4 regions of the Micromonospora echinaurantiaca genome follow, and region 2 is predicted to be linked to each of the others. Evidence: riboswitches for the same ligand, from Rfam matches in the RefSeq annotation. Region 2 holds a riboswitch; each other region holds the start of a gene.
The links. A riboswitch is a leader RNA that binds a small molecule or an ion and turns the genes downstream of it on or off. The one in region 2 is predicted to bind cyclic di-AMP.
Positions count from the first base shown of each region.

Region 1: another riboswitch for cyclic di-AMP. It lies ahead of GA0070609_RS19025 (C39 family peptidase); the one in region 2 lies ahead of GA0070609_RS03995 (coiled-coil domain-containing protein).
Region 3: another riboswitch for cyclic di-AMP. It lies ahead of GA0070609_RS31665 (coiled-coil domain-containing protein); the one in region 2 lies ahead of GA0070609_RS03995 (coiled-coil domain-containing protein).
Region 4: another riboswitch for cyclic di-AMP. It lies ahead of GA0070609_RS29285 (C40 family peptidase); the one in region 2 lies ahead of GA0070609_RS03995 (coiled-coil domain-containing protein).

Region 1 covers NZ_LT607750.1:4,229,771-4,233,828, forward strand. Annotated here, with positions in the region: gene GA0070609_RS19015 (DegT/DnrJ/EryC1/StrS family aminotransferase) at 1-34, opposite strand, end outside; gene GA0070609_RS19020 (alpha/beta fold hydrolase) at 275-1,021, opposite strand; gene GA0070609_RS19025 (C39 family peptidase) at 1,140-1,967, opposite strand; cyclic di-AMP (ydaO/yuaA leader) riboswitch at 2,205-2,346, opposite strand; gene GA0070609_RS19030 (hypothetical protein) at 2,634-3,398, opposite strand; gene GA0070609_RS19035 (hypothetical protein) at 3,517-3,864, opposite strand; gene GA0070609_RS19040 (acyltransferase family protein) at 3,958-4,058, opposite strand, start outside.
Region 2 covers NZ_LT607750.1:855,220-859,277, forward strand. Annotated here, with positions in the region: gene GA0070609_RS03985 (hypothetical protein) at 1-107, shown strand, start outside; gene GA0070609_RS03990 (DUF2269 domain-containing protein) at 142-651, opposite strand; gene GA0070609_RS03995 (coiled-coil domain-containing protein) at 804-1,877, opposite strand; cyclic di-AMP (ydaO/yuaA leader) riboswitch at 1,882-2,013, opposite strand; gene GA0070609_RS04000 (cation diffusion facilitator family transporter) at 2,167-3,084, opposite strand; gene GA0070609_RS04005 (HelD family protein) at 3,195-4,058, opposite strand, start outside.
Region 3 covers NZ_LT607750.1:6,951,905-6,955,962, forward strand. Annotated here, with positions in the region: gene GA0070609_RS31655 (helix-turn-helix transcriptional regulator) at 1-190, opposite strand, end outside; gene GA0070609_RS31660 (carbonic anhydrase) at 428-1,138, shown strand; gene GA0070609_RS31665 (coiled-coil domain-containing protein) at 1,217-2,233, opposite strand; cyclic di-AMP (ydaO/yuaA leader) riboswitch at 2,238-2,368, opposite strand; gene GA0070609_RS31670 (YibE/F family protein) at 2,535-3,905, opposite strand.
Region 4 covers NZ_LT607750.1:6,453,723-6,457,780, reverse strand. Annotated here, with positions in the region: gene GA0070609_RS29295 (pyridoxamine 5'-phosphate oxidase family protein) at 1-403, opposite strand, end outside; gene dcd (dCTP deaminase) at 483-1,061, shown strand; gene GA0070609_RS29285 (C40 family peptidase) at 1,119-2,159, opposite strand; cyclic di-AMP (ydaO/yuaA leader) riboswitch at 2,172-2,308, opposite strand; gene GA0070609_RS29280 (N-acetylmuramoyl-L-alanine amidase) at 2,550-4,058, shown strand, end outside.

The sequences.
Region 1 (4,058 bases), 3.4 Mb from region 2:
CCGGTGGAATCTCTTCTGTGGTCAGCCCGACCATGGGGCTTCCTCCCGTCGAACAGCGACCGCGTCCGGGTCCGGACGCGGCGCCATGTCGTTCAGATGTGGACAGGAGGGGTGGTGGGGTTACCGCCGGACGATCCGCTGGGGTTGGTGCGGAAGGATCACCCGGACAAACAGGACGCCCGGCGCACTCCGGGACGTACGGGCATGTTATCCCGAGTGCTCCGGGCATGGCGGCACAACACCCTCATCCCGCCGGGAACCGCAGCGGCGGGGATCAGCGGTACGGGTCGACCAGGGCGAGCACCGCCTCCGGGTCCTCCACGTGCGCGTTGTGCCCGAGTCCGGGCAGCGTCACCACCGGCACGCCGAACTCCTTGAGCTGCTCGTCGGAGACCATCGGGTCGCGCTCGCCCCGGGCCAGCACCACCGGCGCGTCGGTCGCCGCCAGCAGGGCCGGCAGGCGCGGCTCCCCCACCGCGAACGCGGCCGGGTCCATCGCCAGCCGCCAGCGGCCGTCGACCTGCCGCAGTCCGGCCTCCACGGCCGGATGCTCGGGGGCGAACAGTCCGGTCAGCCCGGCCACCTTCAGGTAGCGGCGGGCCGCCTCGTCGCGGGTCGCGAACCAGGTGACCGGGCGGGCGGCCAGCTCCGCGGCCCGGTCCAGTTCGGCCGGTGACCAGACGGCCTTGATGCCGAGCCCGACCACCGCGTCCACCGTCAGCCCGGCGGTACGCGCGGCCAGCGCCAGCCCCACCACGCCGCCGAGGGAGTGCCCCAGCACGACCAGCCGGTCACCCGGCTTGAGCCCGCCGGCGACCTGCCCGGCCAGCCCGGCGAAGGAGTACCGCGGCAGCGGCGGGGACCAGCCGTGCCCGGCCAGGTCCGGGGCCAGCCACCGGCCGGCCCACCGGCGCTCCAGCAGCGGCGCCCAGGGCAGCCACACCTCGCCGGTGGCGCCCATGCCGTGCAGCAGCAGCAGGAGCGGCCGCCGGCCGTCCCGGGTACCCGATTCGTCGACCATAGGGCGCAGTGTGCCACCGGTCGGACGGCCGGGGCGAGAGCCGGCCGCCGCTACACGTCGGGCGCCGGCCCCCCGGATGGGGAGCCGGCGCCCGACGGCAGTGGCGCGGAGGTGCGGATCAGGCGGAGTAGCCGCGGGTAGCCGCCCAGTTCGCCAGGTCGATGGTGGTCATCCAGTACGAGGCGGTCGCCGGGTTCGCCGAGTCGGCGATCTTCACCAGCCGGCCGTCGTCGTCGTAGCCCACCACCGCGATGTAGTGCCCACCGGGGAAGGAGTGCCAGCCGCCGTTGGTGTCGGTCGCGCTGCCGGCGACGTTCACCACGACACCCCGCTTGTCGGTGATGGCCCGGACCACGTCGGCCTGGAGCTGGTCCATCTGGGCCGGGGTGGCCGCCCCGCCGGAGATCATCCGGGTCCGGTACGGGTCGCCCTTCACCATGGCGTTGAGCACGCGGGTGGTGTCGTTGGCGGAGTTGGTGCCCATCTCGGTGGTGCCCAGCTGGGCGCCGAGGGCGTCCTGGGTACGGTCGATGCCGGCGGCGCTGAGCGCGTTCCGCACGGCGGCCGGGCCGCAGTTGTAGAAGGTCGTCTGGGCCTGGTAGTCGTAGTTGAGGATCTTGCGCGACGGCGGCTTCGGCGCCGCCTTGCGGGTCAGGTCCGGGTTCGGCGCGGCCGACGAGGCGGCGGCCGAGGGGGCGGCGCTGGACGGCGCGGCGCCGGACGGGGCGGTGCCCAGCCGGGCCTCGCCACGCGAGGCGGCGGCTGGCGCGTCACGCAGTTCGGCCACCGTGGCCTGGGCCGGCGCCGAGGTCGGGGCCTCCTCGGTGCCGGCGGCGAGCGCGCCGGCGCCGGAGGCGAGGACCAGGGCCGCGGCGGAGGCGGCGGCCACCTGGTAGGGGCGTTCGGTGGCGATGCGCCGCAACTGGCGCTTCAGGTGGTGCTTCACGGTTCCTCCACGGGGACTCGGGGGGCGAGCGGCGCACGGGCGGTGCCGGCGGGCAGGCCGGCTCGACCACGCGGACCCCTGGTCCGCGGGTGGGTGGGCCGCTCAGGAAGACGCCCGGATGTCGGGCGGGGCGGTTGCCGGTCGGTCAGCTCGCGATCGGGGCGAGCGGTACGGACACCGCGGGGCCGTGGAGGCGGGGGGACAACCGAAGGGTGGGATCGTGCTGCACGAGGATGGAACTCCTTCCGACGCCGCCGACCGGGTTAGCTGACGGATTCGGGCGGGAAGTACGCCCTACCACGGGCCGCAGCCCGCAGATTCACCCCAAAGGAGCATTGGTTCCCCGGTTCGTATGATCACGATTAGGCGGGTCGGCGCGGCGTCGCCTCTTGCGATCGGTAACCGCACCAGACGGGCCGACATTACTGGTCGGTCAGAAGCCTGCCAACCCCTGTCCACCTGCGTAAACCTGTCTCCGCCCGACAATTTTGCGGTCAGTTACGCACTGGCGTGACTCGATGGGACAGGCCTCTCCGACGCCGTTACCGGGCGACAACCGGACAATGGTGCGGTGCGGTCCAGGAATTGTCGACCCGCCTCGACCCGTCCGTGCCGAATGACCGATTTCTCGCCGGCTGTGACCGGCGTCACCGGAATATTTCCCGATCAACCAACCCGAGCGGGACGCCAGCGGGCCGGGGCGACCGGACGGGCCGGCACCGACACGCGGCCCGGCTCCGGCCGGCCCGGCCGGAGCCGGGCCGCGGCGGCGTACGCCTCGGCGGCCAGGGCTCGGGCCGCCTCGGCGGCCAGCTCGGCGTCCCGCCACGCCGACCGCTCCCGCTCGGCGGCCAGCCGGTAGCCGGCCCGGCGCTGCTCGCGTACCGCCCGGGCGAGCACGATCTCCTGCTGCACCGGGTGCCGCCGCGGGTCCCAGCCAGCCCGGTGGCAGAACACGTCGGACAACTGCCGAGCCGACAGCTCCCCCCGCCAATGGGCGGCCATCGCCGCGTGGTGCAGCCACCGCTCCCGGGCGGCGTACTCGGCCGGCGTGCGCGGGGTGCGCGGGGCGGGCAGGGCAGCGGCCCCGACGAACCGGCGAGCGGCGGTCTCCGCCTCGTCGTACGCCTGCCAGGCGCGCTCCACCTCCGCCTGCGCGGCGAGCCAGTCGGCGCGCCGCCGCCGGGCGGTCTGCGCCGCCCGGGTCGCGGCGACGGCCACCTCCTCGGCGTACCGGCGCAGGTCGGCGAGGTCGGGTTCGGCCGGCTCGGCGGCCGCCGGGGCGGGCTCCTCGTCGGTGGCGCGCTCGGGGCGGGCGACCAGCACGGTGAGCACGGTCAGCGCCAGCACGAGCAGGCCGGACCAGATGGCCGCGGCGCGCGGCACGTCGATCAGAAACTGGTGGTAGAGGACGGTCTCCAAGGTCGGCACCTCACGGGGGAAGCGGATGCGGAAGCGGGAGCCGCGTCCGGGCGTCGTGGGGACACGCCGAGGCCGGACGGGTGCGGAACCGGGGATCGCGGGCGGGGGCGTCAGCCGCCGCGGCGGATCAGACGCGCGGCGGGGCGCGCGGGGCCCGGACGGCCGGGACCGACCCGGCCGGCGCCGGCGCGGCGTCGTGGCGCGGTGCTGGCGAGGCATCGACCGGTGTCGGCTCGGTGACCGGACCAGCCGGCTCGGCGCGCTGCTCGGCGCCGACGGCCGTCGACGCGGACCCGGCGCGCGCGTCGGCGTGCACGGACGCGGCGGAGCACGCCGCCGGCTCCGGCTCGGCCGGGGCGGCAACCGCGCCGGGTGTGCCGAGGGCGATCGCGACGGCGACGGCGAGGCCGGCCGTCAGCCGCGCGGCCCAGCGCGCCACCCACCACAGCGGACAGGCGAGCGCGACCGGAAGCACGACGACAACGCTACCGTCCGGTCCGGTCCCCCGCACCGCCGCCGGGCGTGTCGCGGCTTCGCCGCGCCGAGGGCGCCGACCAGGGTGGACGGCTCAGCGCGAGTCGACGTACGCCGATGGCCGGTCGAGCGTGCGCGGACCCGGCACGGCAACCTGCGCGACCGTCGGGCCGGCCGGGGCCGGCAGCGGGTCCG
Region 2 (4,058 bases):
TGTTCGGCTACGCCTTCCGGCAGGCCCGCTCGGCCCACCTGGGGCTGGCCGCCCGGCTCGGCGCGCTGCTCGACCGCGGCCCGGCCGACCCGCCGGCCCCCGGCTGAGCGCCCGGGCCGCGGCCGGGCCCGGTGCCGGGGATCAGCGGGCCGCCGCCGTGGTCGGGCGCCGCGCGGGCGTGCCGGTGGCCCGCCGCAGCCGGCCCCACGGTTTGTACGTGGAGAGCACGGTCGCCACGATCAGCAGGGTGGTGGAGACGGACGGGGCGACCACCAGGTCGATCCGGTCCCGCACCGGGAACGCCGCCCCGGCCTCCCCGGCGTGCCGCAGCGTCGGGCTGAGCTGGAACAGCACCAGCCCGGTCATCACGGTGGTGAGCAGGAACTTGACCAGCACCCAGCGGTGCCGCAGCAGGCCCCACGGGGTGAGCAGGGCGCTGGCCACGCCGACCAGCCAGACGGCCACGCTCAGCGGGGCGAAGAGCACGGTGCCGACCAGAGCGGAGATCGGGTAGACCGCTGCCGGGTCGGCGCCGCGCAGCACGGCGACGCCGAGCGCGAGCAGGACGAGGTCGACGCCGAGCCAGCCGAGCGAGGTGACCAGGTGCAGGGTGAGCAGGGCCTTGCGGGCGGGAGGCGAGAGTCGGCTCATACCGGACGATGCTGCCGCCGTACCGGGCCCGGGTCGTCGGGCCGCTGACGACACCCGGCCTACGTCCGGGGGCGTAGCGCCGGGCGTGGCGCCCGCTGCGTCCGGCGTACCCCGGTGACCCGCCCGCCGTGGACGGGTCACCGGGGCCGGGGTCAGTACACCGACAGGTGCACGTGGTTGGTGTGGTCGCTGGACGGGTCGCCACCCGCCCCGCTGTACGACTTCCACCCGCTGCTGGGCAGCCAGATCTGCCGGTACCAGATCACGTAGAGCACGGCGAGCCGGTCGGCGTTCCTGATGAAGAACGCGGCCAGGTTGTTGCCGTACGTCTTGTCCCCGCCGGTGGCGTCCCCGCCGAAGCCGTTCTTCTGCGCCGCGAAGTCGCAGGCCCGGCCCTTCGGGTGCTCACCGGAGCCACCCGAGCGGTAGCAGGAGACGTACCGGGTGAAGCCGGCCGCCTTGGCCTGGTTCAGCGCGTGCAGGGTGCGCGGGGTGATGCAGCCGTTGGCCGGCGTCGGGTCGTTGACGCTGCACGACTCGGACGGCCAGGAGCCGTCGGCATTGCGCGGGGCCGGCTTGGCCGTCGCGCTGGAGGTGCCCCGGTTGGAGGTGTCGCCGGAGGCCTTCGCGTTGGCCACGGTCAGCGCCCGCTCGGCCTGCTCCTTGCGCTTGGCCATCAGGGTGACCTGCTTGCGCTGCTCGCGGATCTCGCCGTCCAGGGCGAGCTTGGTCCGGTTGGCCTCGTCGCGGGTCTCCTGGAGGTTGCGCAGCGCCCGGTCCTCGTTGGCGGCGACCGCGTCGAGCGCGGCGGCGCGGTCCATGAAGCCCTCCGGGGAACTGCTGTTGAGCAGCGCGGACGCCGTGCCGAGCCGGCCGGCACGGTACGCCACGCCGGCGATCTCGCCGACCTTGCTGGTGCGCTCGGCCAGCTCGCGCTCGGTGGCCTGGAGCTGGACGCCCAGTTCCTTCTGCCGCTTGACCGACTTGTCCAGGGCCGCCTTCGCGTCCAGGTAGCCCTTGCTGGCCGCCTCCAGCTGGGCGCGCAGGGCGGGGGTGCCGCCCTCGGAGTCCTGGCCGGGTGCGGCGGCGAGCAGGCCGGCGGTGGGCGCGGTGGCGCCGGCCGGTGCGGTGGTGACCGGCGCGATGGCGACGCCGACGGCGAGAGTGGTGACGATCAGTGCCGCCATCCGGGCGGCGGTACGTCGTACAGGTGCCACTACTGGCATGCAGGTGTCCTTCCGTCAGCCGCCGACCGGGTTAGCTGACGGGTTCGGGACGGAAGATCCCTACCGCTGACGCGGATGCACCCCAGGAACATGGTTCCCCGGCTCGCCTCGTCGGGCGATTAGGCGGCGGCCACCGCCGGCACCGGTGCGTGCCGCCTGGCGGAGGCCGGAACAGAGCCTACCGGTGCCACTGTGACCCGTGCAGCGGATGTGACTGAGGGTGTCCTAGTGGTCACTCGAAAATCCGGCATAAGCGCACGATACACACCCAGATTTAAGGTTGTGCTCATTACCACTCAACCGACCCGCAGGCCCCAGGCGCCGCTCCGGGCTCGATCTGCAACGTGGCGTGCTCGATCCGGAAGTCCTCGTGCAGGGCGGTGCGCGCCGCCGCGAGCACCCGACCGACGTCCGCGCCGGGTGCCATGGTCAGGTGTGCCGAGGCCACCTCCATGCCCGAGGTGAGCGTCCAGACGTGCAGGTCGTGTACGCCGGCCACGCCGGGCACCGCGGCCAGCCGGTCGTGCACCGCGGTGACCTGGAGGTGCTCCGGGGCGGCCTGCACCAGGATGCGCAGCGCGGCCCGCCCGAGCCGCCAGGTGCGGGGCAGGATGAACAGGCCGATGCCGACCGCCACCAGCGGGTCCGCCCACCACCAGTCGGTGACCGCGATCAGCAGCGCCGCCCCGATCACGCCGAGCGAGCCGAGCAGGTCGCCGAGCACCTCCAGGTACGCCCCGCGCACGTTGATGCTCTCCCGGGCGCCGGAGCGCAGCAGCGCGAAGGCGGCCACGTTGGCGAGCAGGCCGAGTAGGGCCACCACCAGCATCGGGCCGGCCAGCACCTCGGGCGGGTCGCCGAACCGGCGTACCGCCTCGATCACCACGTAGACCGCGACGCCGGAGAGCAGCACGGCGTTGGCCAGCGCGGCCAGCACCTCCAGCCGGTAGAGCCCGAAGGTGCGCTGCGGGTCGCCGGTCGTCCGCCGGGTGGCGGTGATCGCGGCGAGGGCCATCCCGATGCCGAGCACGTCGGTGAACATGTGCCCGGCGTCGGAGAGCAGGGCCAGCGAGCCGGTGCGGAAGGCGGCCACCGCCTCCACCACCATCAGCGCGGTGAGCAGGCCGAAAGCGGCCCAGAGCCGGCCCCGGTGGTGGTGGGCCGCGTTCACCGCCGACCCGTGGTGGTGGTCATGACCTGCGCCCACGCGAACACCCTCCGCCGCCCGTCCGGACCCGGTCAAATATATGCTCACATAGCTATGTATGCAACTGTCGGGTGACCGCCACCGGCGCCGGGGCGCCACGACGCCCGGGCTCAGCCGGTCGGGTCGATGGTGGTCAGCCGCTGGGTGGCCCGGGAGAGCGCCACGTACAGGGTGCGTACTCCGGAGCCCCGGTCGGCGCGGATCTCGCTCGGCCCGACCAGCACCACCCCGTCGTACTCCATGCCCTTGGCCTCCAGGCTGGTCACCACCTGGAGCCGGGGCGCGCCCAGCCCGCCCAGCCAGCCGGCGACCTCGGCCCGGCGCGGCACCGGGGTGATCACGCCGACCGTCCCCTCCACCTCGGCGAGCAGCGCGGAGGCCGCCTCCACCACGGCGGTCTCCAGCTCCGCGGCCGGCACCACCAGCTCGACCGGGTCGACCCCGGTGGAGCGGACCGCGGTGGGCAGTGGCAGGTCGGGATAGAGCCGGCGGATCTCCGTCGCCGCCACCGCGAAGATCTCCGCCGAGTTGCGGTAGTTGGTGGTGAGCGTGAACTGGTGCCGCTTGCGCCGGCCCAGCGCCTGGTCCCGGGCCCGGGTCAGCTCCGCCGGGTCACCGGTCCACGCGGTCTGCGCCGGATCGCCGACCACCGTCCAGGACGCCAGCCGGCCCCGCCGGCCGATCATGCGCCACTGCATCGGCGAGACGTCCTGTGACTCGTCGACCACCACGTGGGCGTACTCGCGGTAGTCCTCCGGGCGCTGCCGGGCCGCCTCACGGGTGGCCCGCTGCCGGTCGGCGAAGGTGCTCAGCTCGCGGACCCCGCCGGCCAACTGGAACGGGTCCCGCTTCGGTCGGGCCGGGCGCACCGGCTTGCCGAGCAGCGCGTCCAGCTCGTCCAGCAGGGCGACGTCGGCGATGGTCAACCCCGCGCTGTCCAGCGTCCGGTACGCGGCCGTGAGTAGGCGGATCTC
Region 3 (4,058 bases), 1.1 Mb from region 2:
AGCCGCCCGCCTCCAGGTCGGCGACGATCGCCTGGGCGGCCCGTTCGGTGACGCCCACCTCGTCGGCGACGTCACGCAGCCGGGCGGTGGGATTGCGGGCGATGGCGAGCAGCACGTGCCCGTGATTGGTGAGGAACGTCCAGTTCCGGTTGCTCCCGTTCTCGCCGCTCGTCGTCGCCATGTCCGCCATCGTATGGCCCGCCGCGCCGATCCACCGGCACGCCCTCGCCCGGCCGCCGACCGGCGCTGGCGACTTCCGCGGGCGCTCGGACGGATCGTCGCCGACGCGCAAGCGTTCTGGAATACATGAAATGCATATCACGCATATCTTGACGTATCTTGCGCAGAGTGTGACCGTGGTGGCAGCCCGCGTCCGACGTCGGCCGGGATTGCCCAGGTCACGTACGTCGAGGGACGAGGTGAGGGGATGAGCCGTCTCGGTTCGCCCGGCGCCCAGCCGGGTCCGCCACGGGAGTCGACGGGGCCGGCGGTCACGTCGATCACCCCGGCGCAGGCGCTGGCCGAGTTGTCCGCCGGCAACCGGAGATTCGTCACCGGAATCCCGCGCCATCCCAATCAGGACGCCGGGCACCGTGCCGCGGTCGCCGACGGGCAGCACCCGTTCGCGGTGATCGTGGGCTGCTCCGACTCCCGGCTGGCCGCCGAGATCATCTTCGACCGTGGTCTCGGTGACCTCTTCGTGGTCCGGACCGCCGGGCACACCACCGGCCCCGAGGTGCTCGGCAGCGTCGAGTACGCGGTGACCGTCCTCGGCACGCCGCTGGTGGTCGTGCTCGGGCACGACTCGTGCGGCGCGGTGCAGGCGGCGAAGACGGCGGCGGAGACGGACACCTCCCCGGCCGGTCACCTGCGGGCGGTGGTGGACGCCATGATGCCCAGCCTGCGCCGGGCCGAGGCCGCCGGGGTGACCGACGTGGACGGGATCGTCGACATCCACATCGCGCACACCGTCGAGGCGATGCTGGGCAGCTCGGCCGTACTGGCCGCCGAGGTGGCCGCCGGGCGCTGCGCGGTGGTCGGGATGTCGTACCGGCTGGCCGCCGGTGAGGTGCGGACGGTGACCGCCGCCGGCGACCTGCCCGACCCGGCGGCGGACCCGACCCCGGCCGCCGCCTGACCGCACGCCGTCGCCGAAGACGGTGCGAGGGCCGTCCCACCGGGAACGGCCCTCGCGTCGCGCGGTCTCAGGCTGTCGCTACAGCAGCGAGACGTGCACGTGGTCGGTGTGGTTCGACGGCCCGCTGTACGACTTCCAGCCGGTCGCCGGGAACCAGATCTGCCGGTTCCAGATCACGTAGTAGACGCCCAGCCGGTCCGCGTTCCGGATCAGGAACGCGGCGAGGTTGTTGCCGTACATTCGGGTGTCCTTGTTGTGCCAGGGGGAGAAGCCGCTCCGCTGCAGCGACCAGTCGCAGGCCCGGCCCTTCGGGTGCTCCCAGGGGCCACCGGGGCGGTAGCAGCCGACGAACCGGTTGAACCCGGCCCGCTTGACCTCCTTGTACATGTGCAGCGTCCGGGGCGTGATGCAGCCGGAGGTGGTCGGGTCGTTCTGGCTGCACGACTCGGCCTTCCAGTCGCCGTCGGCGGTGCGGCCTGGGGCGATCCGGGCGACCGGCGAGGTGGCCGACACCAGGCCGCCGGTGAAGCCCAACCCACCCACCAGGGCCAGCGCCTTCTCCGCGTCGCGCTTGTTCTTGGCCATCAGGTTGGTCTGCTTCTGCTGCTCGCGGATCTCCGCCTCGAGCGCCAGCTTCGCCTGCTCGGCGCGGGTCTTCACCTCGTTGATCTCGGCGAGCTTCTTGGCGTTGACCATGTTCAGCTCGTCCAGGGCGGTGGCTCGCTCGACGAACGTGTCGGGGCTGTTGGCCTCCAGCAGCAGGGCCACGGCCCCGATGCGTCCCGTCCGGTACGACTGGGTGGCGAGCTGGCTGACCTGCGGGGCGAGTGCGTTCAGCTCGGCCTGGGCCCGGTCGACCTCGAGCGCGAGTTCCAGCTGGCGCTTCTTGGACTTCTCCAGCCGGGACTTCGCCTGGGAGTAGTTCCGGTTGGTCGACTCGATCACGTCCGTGATCAACTTCGAGTCGCCGTCCTCGTGTCCCGAGGGCTTGGGGGTGCTGGGTGCGGCCGACGCCGGGAGGGGCCCGGCAAGGACGGCCAAGGCGGCGAACACGGCCACCACAGGTGTCAACCAGCGGCGTAGGGGTGCCGTCACAGTGTTCCCTTCCGTCGACCGCCGACCGGGTTAGCTGACGGGTTCGGGGCGGAAGTGGCCCCTACCGCTGTCGCGGACTCACCCCACGTACCTGGGTCCCCGGCTCGCCTGGCGGCGATTGGGCGGCGGCACCGCAGGCGCCGCTGCGCGCCTTCGGCGGTGACCGGCAGCGAGGTTACCCGAGAGTCCACCGGTGGATCTACGTCCCGAAGCCGACTAAATGCGTTATTTCGTAACGGCGGACGGTGACCAGTGACGCGTTTATCAAGCTCGCCGGCCTGGACGGTCACGCTACGGAGTCTCACCATGTGGCGTCCGTGCTCCTGTCCGGATCGGGCCACCCGCTGGAGGTGGCGGAGGACGTGTTTCCGGCACGCGGCGCGGTCAGCGCCCGCAGCGCCTCGGCCCGGTCCGGGACCGGCCGGGAACCTTCCGGGGTACGCGACGGCTCGTCGCCGGCACCGCCGTCGCCGTCGCCGTCGGCGGTACGCGCGGCGGCGCGGCCGGCCGTGGTCACCAGCGCGGCGAGCGCGGTGGTCAGCGGCACGGCGGCGATCAGCCCGAGCGTGGCGACCGCGCTGCGGACGATCTCCTGGGCGAGGAACTCGCTGGTCAGGATCTGGGTCACCGACCGGGAGTCCGCGGTGAGCAGGAGCAGCAGCGGCAGCGACGCGCCCGCGTACGCCAGCACGATGGTGTTCACCGTCGAGGCGATGTGCGCCCGGCCGACCCGGGTCGCCGCGCGGTAGAGCTGGAGCCGGGACAGGCCTGGGTTGGCGTGCGCCAGTTCGGTGACCGTGGCGGCCTGGGTCACCGTGACGTCGTCGAGCACGCCGAGCGAGCCGATGATGATCCCGGCCAGCAGCAGCCCGTGCAGGTCCACGTCGGCCTGGAACATCGACAGCGTGGTGGCGTCCTCGGAGCCGTACCCGGTGAGGTGGGTGGCGGCGGTGGCGAGGGTGCCCAGGACCCCGGTGAGCACCAGGCTGCCGAGCGTCCCGAGCACCGCCACCGAGGTCTGCGCGGTCACCCCGTGGGTCAGGTACAGCACCACGAACATGATGAGCGCGGCGCCGACGATCGCGATCAGCAGCGGCGACCCACCGGCGCTGATCCCGGGCAGCACGAAGGCGAGCAGGATGGCGAAGCTGGCCGCCAGGCCCGCCAGCGCGGCCAGCCCACGCCACCGGCCGAACGCCACGATGGCGGCGGCGAAGAGCAGCACCAGCCAGACCAGCGGCTTGCCGCGCTGGTGCTCGGCGATGTTGTAGCTGCTCGCCGTCGGGTCGGCCGGGTCGGTCAGCTTGACCAGGATGATCTCGTCACCCACGGCGACGGTCGGGGCGCCGGGGCCGCTCGGCACCGGCGTCTGCACCTCCTGGCCGGCGTCCGGACCGTCGGCCACCTTGACGGTGACCGTGCCACACGGTCCCGCGGCGCTGCCGCCCTCCGGCGTCTCCGGGGTCGGCGGGCAGGCCTCGGTCAGCACGCGGGTGACGGTGCCGTGGTAGCGGGGCGGATCGGTGCCCTGGTCGACCCCGGAGGAGTCGCGGGGCCACAGCAGCAGGGCGGCGACCACCGTGACCACGACTAGCGGGACCACCGTCGCGACGAGGATCCGCCGCACCCCGGGCGGGGCGGACGGAGCGGGACGGTTGTGGTCGGCGCCCATTGAGTGTCTCCCAACGAATCCGGGGCGTGGTACGTGTCGGCGGGCCGGTCGGTTCAGTGCCGCCGTCGGGCCGGCCGGAATCGTGGGTGGGATCGCCTGAGGGTGGCGACGCGACCACGTACCGTCGGCCCGGCGGCCGGCCGGCCCCGTGCG
Region 4 (4,058 bases), 1.6 Mb from region 2:
CGTCACGGCGGGTCAGCATCGCCACGTCGACGGTGAACTCGAACAGCCGCCAGTCGACGTGCGGAGCGGCCCGGTGGCTGCGGGCCAGCCGGGCGACCCGGGCCGGGTCGGTGACCGGGCGGGCGTGCCCGGCGACGTAGGCCTCGTCGTCGCTCTCCTCCGGCGGGAAGGAGTGCAGCGCATAGCGCCCGTCGCGTTCCAGGTCACGCCGTTTCGGCGAGTCGACCACGAAGCAGAACAGCCCCTCGTCGGTGATCACCGGGGAGACCGGGTGCACCCGGGGCCCGCCGTCGGCGCGGACCGTGGCCAGGTAGCCGAAGCCCGGCCCGTACTGCTGCATGAGAACGCGGATCCCGTCGGCGAGTCGGGGCTCGTCAGCGGCGAATTCGGACCAGGAAGCCATGTGGACAGTCTATCGAACAGGTGTACGAACACCTAGTCCGACACGCAGGTCACCCGGGCGGCTTCGCTATGGTGTTCCGATGCTGCTCTCCGACCGCGACCTGGTCTCCGAGATCAAGGCGGGCGCCCTGGCGCTGGAGCCGTTCGAGCCCACGCTGGTGCAGCCGTCCAGCATCGACGTACGCCTGGACAAGCTGTTCCGGGTCTTCAACAACCACCTCTACACGCACATCGACCCGGCGCAGCAGCAGGACGAGCTGACCTCGGTGGTCGAGGTGCCCGACGGCGAGCCGTTCGTGCTGCACCCGGGCGAGTTCGTGCTCGCCTCCACGCTCGAGGTGATCTCGCTCGGCGACCAGCTCGCCGGCCGGCTGGAGGGCAAGTCGAGCCTGGGCCGGCTGGGCCTGCTCACCCACTCCACCGCCGGCTTCATCGACCCGGGCTTCTCCGGCCACGTGACGCTGGAGCTCTCCAACGTGGCGAACCTGCCGATCACCCTCTGGCCGGGCATGAAGATCGGTCAGCTCTGCATCTTCCGGCTCTCCTCACCGGCCGAGCACCCGTACGGCTCGGCCGTCTACGGCTCCCGCTACCAGGGGCAGCGCGGCCCGACGCCGAGCCGCTCCTGGCAGCAGTGGCGCACCTGGCCGACCCGCTGACGCAGCAGGAAAGGGCCCGCTCCGACGCCGGAGCGGGCCCTTTTCGGTGGTACGCGGTCAGCCCGGCCTGCCGTAGCTGTGGATCGGGCCGTCGTCGACCTTCTTCATCTTGATCGGCACCCCGGCCCGGGAGGCGTGCACCACCCAGCCGCCGCCGACGTACATGCCGACGTGGTGCAGGTCGGCGTAGTAGAAGACCAGGTCACCCGGGCGCAGCTCGCCCCGGCTGACCGTCTTGGTGACTCCGCGCTGCTGCGCGGCGTTGTGCGGCAGCGAGACCCCGGCCTTGGCCCAGGCGGCCAGCATCAGCCCGGAACAGTCGTACGAGTTCGGGCCCTCGGCGCCCCAGACGTACGGCTTGCCGATCTGGGCGCAGGCGAACTTGACCGCCACCCCCGCCGCGCCGCCCGGATAGCTGGCCGGGCAGGGGGCGGGACGCAGCGGCCCGCCGCCGCCGTTGCCGTACACCTTGATCCGCAGCTTCTGCAGCCGGTCGATCTCGGCGTTGATCTGCTTCTTCTTCGCCGCCAGCTGCGCCTCGACCTGGGCGAGCTGGGCGACCATCTCGTCAAGCGGCGCCTTCTTGGCGGCCAGTTGGTCGCGCAGGTCGGCGACCTGTCGCACGTCCTGCTGCTGGCGGTCGGCGAACCGGTCGAGCATTTCGAGCTGCCCGACCACCTCGCCCGGCGAGCGACTGCCCAGCAGGGCGTTGATGGTGAGCACGTTCTCGCCCTTGTAGGCGCGGACGGCCAGCGCGCTGACCTTCTCCATCGCCTCGTCGACCTGGGCCTGGAGCGGTTTGATCTGGGCGGCCAGGGCGTCGGCCTGCTTCCGCTTGGCGGCCAGGTCCTGGCGGGTGGCGTTGTGCCGTTCGATGATCGGTTCGAGCTTGTTCCAGTCCTCGTCGATCTGGCGCTCGATCTCGGCGACGGTGGGTTCGGCGTGGGCCGCCGTGGCGCCGCCGGTCAGGACGGCGGCGAAGCCGACCAGGGCGGCGAGTGCGGTGGTGAAGCGGGACCAGCGTGAACGCGGCGCAGCCGTCGCCGGGCCGGCGTACGCCGACCGTGCCGACGGTGGCCGCGGGGCATGGTGTGCCACCGGGCTCCGTACTCCTTCTTCCCAGACCGCCTACCGGGTTAGCTGACGGGTTCGGGCGGGAAGGGGACGCCCTACCGCAGTGGCTGCGGATTCACCCCGGGTTACCTGGTTCCCCGGTTCGCTCGCGAGCGATTCGGCGGTGTCGGACCGTTACCGCCCGGGTTGGACGGACCTGTTGCCGGGCCGACGAATGACCAGAGTAGAGACGGTCGTTATCAATCCGCAACCCGTGTCGCCGTGACACTCCGTACGCCCCGGCGATCGACGGTTCTCGCCGGGACGCGTCGAAGGTTTTCTTCCTTAGGAGTTGATACATGGAAAGGTATTGACGACAGGCCCGGCCCGGGGTGAAGGTGGCCGCATCGTCCACCCGTCTGACCAGGGGGTCCGATGCAGTTGTCCACAAGGTCCACAAGGTCCACGAGATCCACGAGATCCACGAGATCGAGGAGCAGGCGCACCCTGCTCGCCGCCGCCGCGACGCTCGCCCTGGCGGTCACCCCGTTCACCGCCGCTCCGGCCGCCGCCGAGCCCCTCGACCGGCAGCAGCAGTACGCCGCCGCGGCCGCCGAGTTCGGCGTGCCGGAGAGCGTCCTGCTCGCCGTGTCGTACCTCGAGTCGCGCTGGGACACCCATCCCGGCAACCCGAGCACCAGTGGCGGCTACGGTCCGATGCACCTCACCGACGCCGCCCACGTCACCGCCCAGCCCGCCGGTGGCCACATCGACGAGGGCGAGGACCCGCGCGGTGACGAGGCACGGCCGCTGACCGTCGCCGCGCCCGCCGTCAGCGAGTTGGCACCGGCCGCTCTCGGCGACGCCGCGCTGCAGACCCTCCAGGCCGCCGCCGCGCTCACCGGCGCCAGCGAGGAGGCGCTGCGCTCCGACCCGACCGCGAACATCCGTGGCGGAGCGGCGCTGCTCGCCGCGTACCAGCGGGAACTGGGTGGCCCGGTCGACGCGGCCAGCGACCCGGCGGCCTGGTACGCCGCGGTGGCCCGCTACTCCGGCGCCGGCGCCGAGGACACCGCAGCCGCCTTCGCCGACGAGGTGTACGGGCAGCTCCGCGAGGGCGCGAGCCGGACCACCGACGACGGGTACCGGGTGACCCTCGCCGCGCGGGAGGTCAACCCGGACACCTCGACGCTGCACCAGCTCGGGCTGCGGCGCGGCGAGCGGCCCGACGGGCTGGAGTGCCCGGTCGGCCTCGGCTGCGAGTGGATCCCGGCCCCGTACGAGAAGTACGGCCCGGGCGCCGGCGACTACGGCAACCACGACCTGGGCAACCGGCCAGCCCAGCAGAAGATCGAGTACATCGTCATCCACGACACCGAGGGCTACTTCTGGCCGAGCGTCGGCCTGGTGAAACGGGCCGACTACGTCGGCTGGCACTACACGCTGCGCTCGGTGGACGGCCACATCGCCCAGCACATCAAGGCCAAGGACGTCGGCTGGCACGCCGGCAACTGGTACGTCAACGCCAAGTCCATCGGCCTGGAGCACGAGGGCTTCGCCGGGCACGGCACCTGGTACACCGAGGCGATGTACCGCACCTCGGCCAAGCTGGTCCGGCACCTGGCGCTGCGGTTCAACATCCCGCTCGACCGGCACCACATCATCGGGCACGACAACGTCCCGGGCACCGTGCCGTCGACCGTCGCCGGGATGCACTGGGACCCGGGGCCGTACTGGGACTGGTCGCACTACTTCGACCTGCTCAAGGCGCCGTTCCGGACCACCGGCACGGCGCACACCGGGCTGGTGACCATCGACCCCGAGTTCGCCGACAACCAGCCGGCGTTCACCGGCTGCTCGCGGCAGCCCCCGGGGGTGCCGAACCCGCCGCCGCCGGTCACCGACCCCTGCCCGCTACGCGGCTCGTCGGCGGTGCTGCTGCGC